2 regions of the Weizmannia sp. WK01 genome follow, and region 2 is predicted to be linked to the other one. Evidence: riboswitches for the same ligand, from Rfam matches in the RefSeq annotation. Region 2 holds a riboswitch; the other holds the start of a gene.
The links. Region 2 has a riboswitch for lysine ahead of OF158_RS11095 (aspartate kinase). Riboswitches for the same ligand answer to the same signal wherever they lie in the genome.
Positions count from the first base shown of each region.

Region 1: it holds a riboswitch for lysine, as region 2 does, so the genes downstream of both, OF158_RS02225 (amino acid permease) here and OF158_RS11095 (aspartate kinase) in region 2, are expected to answer to the same signal.

Region 1 covers NZ_CP109616.1:445,539-450,418, reverse strand. The annotation lists gene OF158_RS02235 (ABC transporter ATP-binding protein) at 1-1,086, opposite strand, end outside; gene OF158_RS02230 (helix-turn-helix domain-containing protein) at 1,113-1,655, opposite strand; lysine riboswitch at 2,113-2,306, shown strand; gene OF158_RS02225 (amino acid permease) at 2,406-3,896, shown strand; gene OF158_RS02220 (peptide MFS transporter) at 4,245-4,880, shown strand, end outside.
Region 2 covers NZ_CP109616.1:2,309,837-2,314,716, forward strand. The annotation lists gene OF158_RS11090 (YslB family protein) at 425-889, shown strand; gene OF158_RS11095 (aspartate kinase) at 923-2,152, opposite strand; lysine riboswitch at 2,290-2,467, opposite strand; gene uvrC (excinuclease ABC subunit UvrC) at 2,570-4,342, opposite strand; gene trxA (thioredoxin) at 4,448-4,762, opposite strand.

The sequences.
Region 1 (4,880 bases), 1.8 Mb from region 2:
ATCGTACGCTTCCAGGCGCCGGTCGAATTCCTCTTCTGTTTCGCCGAATCTCATCACGTGGATCGCTTCCGGTTCAAAATAAAGGCCGATCGTATCCCCGACTTTTGCTTTTTTTGTCGAGTGGACAAGCCATTCATTTCCCTCTTCATCGTAGCAACAAATTTCATAATGGACGCCGCGGAACAGCTGCGTATCCACCCGCACTTTCAAGTTCCCTTTTTCCGGTGTCGTGATTTCTAAATCTTCCGGGCGGATGACAATTTCAACCGGCTCGTTCGGATGAAAGCCGCGGTCAACGCATTCGAACGCATGGCCGTTAAATTCCACAACAAAATCCTTGATCATTTTTCCCGGAAGGATATTGGACTCGCCGATAAAGTCCGCGACAAAGCGGTTGATCGGTTCATCGTAAATATCGGTCGGCGTGCCGCTCTGCTGGATTTTCCCGTTATTGATGACAAAAATTTCATCGCTCATCGCAAGCGCTTCTTCCTGGTCGTGCGTGACAAAAATAAACGTAATGCCAAGGCGGCGCTGCAGTTCACGCAGTTCATACTGCATCTCTGTCCTTAGCTTCAAATCCAGCGCGGAAAGCGGTTCGTCCAGCAAAATCACTTCCGGTTCATTGACAATCGCGCGCGCAATCGCGACACGCTGCCGCTGCCCGCCTGACATTTCGCTGATTTCCCGGTTTTCATAGCCTTCCAGATTCACAAACTTCAAGGCTTCTTTTACTTTTTGTTCAATCACAGCTGCCTTCATTTTTTTAATGCGCAGCCCAAATGCGACGTTTTCATACACATTTAAATGAGGAAATAGCGCATAATCCTGGAAAACGGTATTGACCTGGCGCCGGTTGGCTGGCACGTCATTCACGATTTTTCCATTGATGTAAATATTTCCTTTTGTCGGCGCAATAAATCCCGCAATCAGGCGCAAAATCGTTGTTTTTCCGCAACCCGACGGTCCGAGCAGAGTGTAAAATTTTCCGCGTTCTATTTCAAAACTGACGTCATCCAAAATAGCAGGATCATCGTCGTATTGTTTTGTGACATGTTCAAAACGAATGATGATATCGCTGTTCATTGCTGTCCTCCTCTTCTATGTTCAGCTTACAGATACGATTCCGTAGCAACGAGTACAAGCCTGGACCGGCCTTCCGCGTCATTCAGGATCTGATGCTCATCGGATGCATGATAATAAATGGCTTCTCCGGCTTTTGCACGGTACAGGCGTTTGCCAAGCCGCACCGCAATCCGGCCTTCCAGTACATAGGCAAAGGTTTCCGATAAAGAAGGTTCAAACGTTTTAAACTCCCCTTTTTCCTCAAGCGTAAGCAGGATCGGTTCCATTTCCTTTTCATTCGATTCCGGGACGAGCCACTGGATTTTATAACCGCGCTCTTCATCGAGATAATCGGTCTGGTCTTCTTCCCCGTATACGACTTTTTGTTCACGCTCTTCTTCGTCAAAAAATTCTTTCGGCGTGCAGCCGAGCACTTCCAATATATTAAAAAACGTGTCAATCGAAGGGGAGCTTAAATCCCGCTCAAGCTGGGAAATATAGCCTTTGCTTAAATCCGTACGCTCTCCAAGTTCCTCCTGGGTGAGTCCTTTTTTTAACCTTAAGTTTTTAATTTTTTTCCCGATCTTCATCATAAAACCTTCCATTTTGTTTAGCATTTGTAAACTCAAAGGCAAGGAAGTTTTGTTTTGTTAAACTTTAAGTTTACTTTCATATGTATTATACAAAAAAGCAGGCAGATGTAAAGGTTTTTTTGAAAAAAACACGCATCACGGTCGTCCCCCTGCTGTCTCGGCTCCCCTCCTTTCCAGCCGGTTTATGAAAACGAACAATCCCACTCGGGCGTTTTCTTACAGAGAGGCAGATGTTTGTAAAAATAAGCCCGCATATAAAATATGGCCGCGCTGTTGCCTGCTGCAAAAAGTCAATCATGCAAACTGGCGCCGGGCTTGACGTAAAAACTGAAATCCATTTTATATAACACCTATTTTTGCCACCCCGTTCTGCTGCCTTTTCTATTGATTTTCCCTAAAAACATAACTATAATTATATGTAAATCAAATTGAATAAAAAAATCCTCATCAAATCCGGTGAGGTAGAGGTCGCAGCTTTTATGAGTAAATCGGACGAGACACGGGTAAAGTTTAAGACTCCGGTTGAAAGGAAAAGCTGCCGAAATGTGGTGCCGGATCCCGCGGTGCCATGTTGGGGCTGTTTCCGAACAGGAACAGAACTGTCACATATGCGATTCCCCCTCGCATATGTGTTGAGCTATCTTCGGAAGGTTGATGGAGGGTATACGCTTTGATGCCGCGTCTCCACGACTGCGGCATTTTTGTTTATTCCCTGCTCCTTCCTATATAAAAAGGAGTGTATCAAGGATGGATGACTTCTATCATGGGCAAAGCACTACAGCTGGAGCGGTTCCCGTTACGAAAAAGGGTGAAGTGACAAAACTAAAGCGAAAATTAAAATCCCGCCACCTGACCATGATTTCCCTCGGCGGATCAATCGGAACCGGGCTTTTTCTGGCAAGCGGCGGGGCAATCCACAGCGCGGGGCCGGGCGGGGCGCTTCTCGCTTATGCATTAATTGGCGTCATGGTGTACTTTTTAATGACAAGTCTTGCGGAAATGGCCGCCTACATGCCGGTTGCAGGCACCTTCAGCACGTACGCGACGAAATTTGTTGACCCGGCACTTGGATTTGCGCTTGGCTGGAACTATTGGTATAACTGGGCGATCACGATTGCGGCCGAATTATCGGCAGCAACCATTATCATGAAATTCTGGTTCCCGCATACGCCTTCGATCGTGTGGAGTGCGGCCTGCCTTCTCATCATGTTCTTATTAAATTATTTATCTGTAAAAGGGTTCGGGGAAGCAGAATACTGGTTTGCAATCATAAAAGTCGTGACCGTCATTGCCTTTATCATTGTCGGCGCACTGATGATTTTCGGGATTATGGGTGGAAAAGCAATCGGCTTCCATAACCTTACGATTGCAGACGGCCCGGTCCACGGCGGATTCCTGGCCGTGCTCGGGATTTTTATGGCAGCAGGGTTTTCGTTCCAGGGAACAGAACTGCTCGGGGTTGCGGCCGGTGAAAGTGAAGATCCGGAAAAGACTATTCCGCATGCTGTGAAATCTGTTTTTTGGAGAATTTTGCTTTTCTATATTCTGGCGATTTTTGTCATCGGCCTGCTGATTCCGTTCACGGATTCGAGACTAACCGCCGACGACATTACGATGAGTCCGTTCACAATTGTATTTCAGCGTGCCGGCATTGCCTTTGCGGCTTCTGTCATGAATGCGATTATTTTAACGGCTGTTCTTTCTGCCGGCAACTCGGGTATGTACGCGTCAACGCGAATGCTCTGGGAACTGGCGCGTGACGGCAAAGCACCGAAATTCCTCGGAAAACTGAATAAACGCGGGGTACCAGTGAATGCACTGATTGTCACTGCGCTTGTCGGAACGGTGGCCTTCCTTGCATCTTTCTTCGGTGACGGGGCAGTATACAACTGGCTCCTGAACGCATCCGGCTTATCCGGCTTTATCGCCTGGCTCGGGATTGCCATCAGCCATTACCGGTTCCGCCGTGCATATGTGGCGCAAGGCAAAGCGTTGAGCGACCTGCCTTACCGTTCGAGATGGTTCCCATTCGGACCGCTATTTGCGTTTGCCGTTTGTACGGTCGTCATTCTCGGGCAAAACTACCAGGCATTTCTGGGAGACCATATTAAGTGGGAAAGCGTGTTTGTCTCGTATATTGGCCTGCCCATCTTTATTGCCGTATGGCTCATTTATAAATTTGTGAAAAAGACAAAAGTCGTTTCTTTACAGGAATGCGATTTTAACCGGGAATCCTAACGGAAAAACCTGTGGTGGCTGCCGCAGGTTTTTTCCTTTCATCAGAAACTTACTTTTAACATAAATTATATGAAATTTACCTTTATTTTAATTTATGAAAACGTTTCCTTTATCTAGGAAAAAATTCATTTTAAATATTTTCCTAGCTCAGAATCCTTTATTTCATGCGGATTCCAGCCTTTTTTAACAATGACGCACACAAATTTGCCAAAAAATTAATCTTTATTTTTTTCTCATTTTACGTTAATATTTAATCTATCGCATTCATTCCCCGAAAAAACCAGCACTTATTTTTCAGTTAATTTCACAAATTATGCCAATATGTGATTTTTACAAGGAGGCAATGGCATGTCAACAATCGACAAGAAAAAAGTTCTGGAAACTGTTCCACAGACCGGATTTTTTGGTCATCCAAAAGGGTTGTCGACTTTATTTTTCCTAGAGTTTTGGGAGAGATTCTCTTACTACGGGATGAAAGGGATTCTGATTTACTACATGTATGACCGCCTGTCAAACGGCGGGTTGGGATTGGACCCGACAACAGCCGCATCGATTGCTTCGATTTACGGCGCGCTTGTTTATATGTCGGGGATTATCGGCGGCTGGATTTCAGACCGTCTGCTCGGTTCCGCCAAAACCGTTTTTTACGGCGGAGTGCTGATTATGCTCGGGCATATTGCGTTGTCCTTTCCGGGAGGGTTCCCGGCGCTGATCGTTTCCATGGTACTGATTGTGCTTGGGACAGGCTTGTTAAAACCAAATGCCGCTTCAACCGTCGGGGAATTGTATGATGAAAAAGACTTGCGCCGCGATTCCGGTTTCAGCATTTACTACATGGCGGTTAACCTCGGGGCCTTCATTGCGCCGCTCATTGTCGGAACAATCGGTCAGGGGTACAATTACCATCTCGGCTTCAGTATTGCAGCGATCGGAATGTTTTTCGGTTTGATCGCATTCACCATGTCCAGGAAGAAAAATCTTGGG
Region 2 (4,880 bases):
TATCCCCCTTTGTAGTGTGAATTTATGCAAAGAAGACAAATTTTGCATTGCTTCCTCCCGCATAAATATTTTATAACAATTATGTGACAGTTTTATTGTACTCCCGACAAATGGGCGCGTCAAGGAAACGCATTCATGAATTTGCGCTGAAAATACCGTTTATTTGTCATATTTGTCAGTCTTTCTCCCATTTTTTAAAATTTTTTCAGTATAGCTCTTTTGCCATATGCTTTTGCATAAAAAAGGAATTTTTATCCAAGGCTTGTCTTTTTTCATCGGATTTTACCGCAACCGGCATAATTTCCCCATGTGACGCGGAAGCCGGCGAAAAAAAGTTCCCATTATTTTTGTGTACACTCAAAAAATGCTTTTAAGTCCGGTTTTATTTTGTATATAATATAGCATATAGAAAGAGGGGAATTGCGTGAAATCTTCTGGCGGAAATGAACAAACCGTTGCGGAACAGCTAATGGTGCCCGCATTCGGATATGAGCTGTTGCGTAATATATTAATTCCGGATATACTCGGCAAGGAAACACCGGATATTCTATACTGGGCCGGAAAACATTTGGCAAGAAAATTCCAGCTGCTTACCTATGAAGAAATGGTTTCTTTTTTCAAAGAAGCCGGCTGGGGAACGTTATCGATCAAAAAAGAAGAGAAATATCATATCGAATTTGAGTTATCCGGGCCGATGATTGAACGGCAGCTGGATATGGGCGCAGGTCAAGAGCCGACATTCAAGCTTGAAGCCGGTTTTTTAGCCGAGCAGTACCAGATGCAGAAAAAACTGATCACGGAAGCTGTTGAGGAAGTTGCGAAAAAAGCAAAAAAAGTCCGGATCACCGTGCAGTGGGATGCGAAAGACCCGGCCGGAGAATCAATATGAAAAAGCAGGGGGCTCCCCTGCTTTTTCATATTTTCATATATTTTGTTCCACTGCATCCAGTTCAAATGCTTCGTGCAGGCACCGGGCGGCCCGGACCATTTCTTTTGCATCGACAACGGTGGACACTTTGATTTCGGACGTGCTGATCATTTTAATGGCAATGCCGTGATCTGCCAGCACCTGGAACATTTTTGCCGCAACGCCCGGGTTGGAAACCATGCCCGATCCGATGATGGACACTTTTGCGAGGCCGGTTTCCGTTTCAAAATGGTCAATACTGAGGGCTTCTTTCCCGGCTTCCAAAAGATCGGCCGTTTCTTTTAAATCTTTATCTTTTATCGAAAAAGATAAATACGTTTTATGGTCCGCTGTCTGGTTCTGGATAATGATATCGACATCAATATGGTGTTCCGCCAGTGTCGTAAAAATATCCGGCAAATTGCGGAAGCCGTTTTCCAGTCCGAAAATGGTCACCCTTGTAATGCCATCTTCAAATGCAACGCCGCGGACAATTAAATTTTTTTCCACCGAAACTTCCTCCTCTATTAACGTGCCTTCCTCCCTTTCAAGGCTCGAACAAACGATCAGCGGCACAGCCGCATTTTTGGCAAACTCCACTGCCCTTGCATGCAAAACGCCCGCCCCGAGACTCGCCAGTTCAAGCATCTCATCATAGGATACAGCCTTAAGCTTCCGGGCATTCGGAATATAGCGTGGGTCGGACGTAAACACGCCGGTGACATCCGTATAGATCAGGCAGCGGTCCGCATGAAGCGCTGCTGCAAGCGCCACTGCCGTTGTATCCGAGCCGCCCCTGCCGAGTGTCGCAATTTCGCCTGCCGGGGTGATGCCCTGAAACCCGGCGACGATTACAATTTGCCCGGCTGCCAGACGGGATTTGATTTTTTCAGTCCGGATTTCCGTGATCCGGGCGTTTCCGTGTACGGGTTCCGTTATAATGCCGGCCTGCCATCCGGTATAAGAAACGGCATCGTAGCCGCGAGCGATCAGTGCCATGGCGACAAGCGAAATCGTCACCTGTTCGCCGGTTGAAAGCAGCATATCCATTTCGCGTTTTGCAGGATACGCAGAAAGTTCATTTGCAAGCCCGACAAGCTGGTCCGTTGTTTTGCCCATCGCGGAAACAACGACGACAACATCATGGCCCTTTTCCTTTTCTTCAATAATCCGGTTGACCGTATTCCGGATCCTTTCCACATTTCCAACCGAAGTTCCCCCGAATTTCTGAACAATGATTCCCAATAACTCCGCCACCTTCTGCAGTTTATAAGTAAGATGAGGCTGTCAGAGTGAAAGGCAAAGCAACTTGGCGCCCATTTAAAAAAAGCAATGAGAACGGATATCTCATCGCTTTTGCATACGCGGGTACGCAGTCATTCCTGTGAGATAGCGCTCCAAGACATTTCATCCTGACAGTTCCGGACTTTTTCAGTACAGAACCAGCAAAAACGGCATTGAGGCCATTTTCACTTCGGCAAAACTTCCTTTCAGAAACGATCCCGGAAGCCCAATCTTCTCCCGCTTCTTACTCTTAAGTTTTGCGCCTCTATCATGTAACGGCTTTGCCGGACGCCGGGATGATCGCACCCGAAAGTCTGAAACAAAGCCTGCCATATGAAATTATCATGATTATACCATATACGGAAAAACCCTGCCAGGTTATTCTTGTAATTTTTTGATTAATGTTTCGGATACCGGACGCGGGATGCCCGCTTCCACAAATTCTTCCAGCTTTGCTTGTTTCATTTTCTTCAAGGAGCCAAAGTGGCGGAGCAGTTGTTTTTTCCGTTTCGGCCCGATGCCCGGAATATCGTCAAGCGCCGATTGAAAAGCGGATTTTCCACGCAATTCCCTGTGGAAGGTAATCGCAAACCGGTGCACTTCATCCTGGATGCGCTGAAGCAGGTAAAATTCCTGGCTGTTCCGCCCGAGCGGCACAACTTCCAGCGGGTTGCCGAACAAAAGCTGCGATGTATTGTGCTTCTCATCCTTTGCCAGGCCGCCGATCGGGATCTCAAGCCCGAGCTCATTTTCAAGCACATCCCTTGCCGCGTCAATTTGCCCTTTTCCGCCGTCAATGATGATGAGATCCGGAAGCGGTAAGTTTTCCCTTAGGGCACGGATGTAACGGCGGCGGATCACTTCGCGCATCGATTCATAATCATCCGGTCCTTCCACTGTTTTGATTTTATATTTGCGGTATTCTTTTTTTGCCGGCTTACCGTCCACAAACACGACCATCGCCGAAACCGGGTTTGTCCCCTGGATATTCGAATTATCGAACGCTTCAATCCGATGCGGTGTGTAGATGCCAAGCTTTTCGCCAAGATTTTCAACGGCTTTGATCGTCCGTTCCTCGTCCCGTTCAATCAACGCGAATTTTTCCTTCAATGCAATCTTTGCGTTTTTCTCGGCCATTAACACGAGTTCCCGTTTCTGGCCTTTTTTCGGCTGGAGTACTTTGATTTCGAGCAGTTGTTCCGCCAGTTCCCGGTCTGCTTTTTCCGTAATCAGCACTTCTTTCGGCTTAATATGCTCCGGTTTGGCATAAAACTGCCCCAAATAGCTCAAAAATTCCTCCTCCGGCTCATCGTAAGACGGAAAAAGCGAGACATCCCGTTCGATCAGCTTTCCTTGGCGCATGAAAAAGACCTGGACGCACATCCAGCCTTTATCCACTGCGTAGCCGAAAATGTCGCGGTCCGTAAAATCTGTCATTGTAATTTTCTGTTTTTCCATCGTCATTTCAATATTGGCGATCTGGTCGCGGTATTCTTTTGCCCGCTCAAATTCAAGCTTTTCTGCAGCCTCATGCATTTTTTCTTCCAGTTCTTTTTTGATTTCCGTGTAACCCCCGTTCAAAAAGCGGGTAATTTGATCGGTGATCTCTTTGTATGTTTCTTCTTTCACCTCATTGACACACGGCGCAAGACACTGGCCTAAATGGTAATAAAGGCAGACGCGGTCCGGCATATTGGTGCATTTCCGCAAAGGATACAACCGGTCCAGCAGCTTTTTTGTTTCATTAGCCGCCTGCACGTTCGGATACGGGCCGAAATATTTGCCTTTATCTTTTTTCACTTTCCGGGTGGTGATCAGACGCGGGTGGCGTTCATGGGTCAGCTTAATATACGGGTATGTTTTATCATCTTTCAGCATGATGTTGTATTTCGGGTCATGCTTTTTGATTAAATTAATTTCAAGAATAAGGGCTTCAATATTGGAAGAAGTGACAATATACTCAAAGTCTTCGATCTCGCTGACAAGCCGCTGCGTTTTTGCGTCATGCGAACCGGAAAAGTAAGAGCGGACACGGTTTTTTAAAATTTTGGCCTTCCCGACATAAATGATGGTCCCCTGTCTGTCTTTCATTAAATAGCAGCCGGGTTGGGCGGGCAGGAGGGCAAGTTTATTGCGGATCGTCTCGTTCAATTTCTCTTCACCTCAAAATCCTGCGTTCTGTAAAAAACCCGGACCACAGCCGGCCCGGATTTTAAAATGCATTTGCGCACGGCTTGAAGCCGAGCGTTTATTGTATTATAAATGTTTGTTCACTAATTCTTGCAAAGCTTCTTTCGGCTGGTAACCGATCACTTTGTCGACCGGTTTGCCATCTTTCATGAGAACAAGGGTCGGAATGCTCATGACGCCGAATTTGCTGGTCGTTTCCTGATTCTCATCCACGTCTACTTTGACGATTTTCACCTTGTCGCCCATTTCAGCATCGATTTCTTCAAGTACCGGTGCAATCATTTTGCACGGACCACACCATGTTGCCCAAAAATCCGTTAATACCAAACCTTGGCTGACTTCCTGCTCGAAAGTCGCGTCGGTAGCATGTGTAATTGCCATATTGAAAGAACCCTCCTAAATCAAACTATTACTGCTTGGGATAAGTATATCATCCTTTATCATATGTTGCGAACAATTTGTCCGGTCCGTATGTGTCAAGTTTTTCTCGACAAGGTTT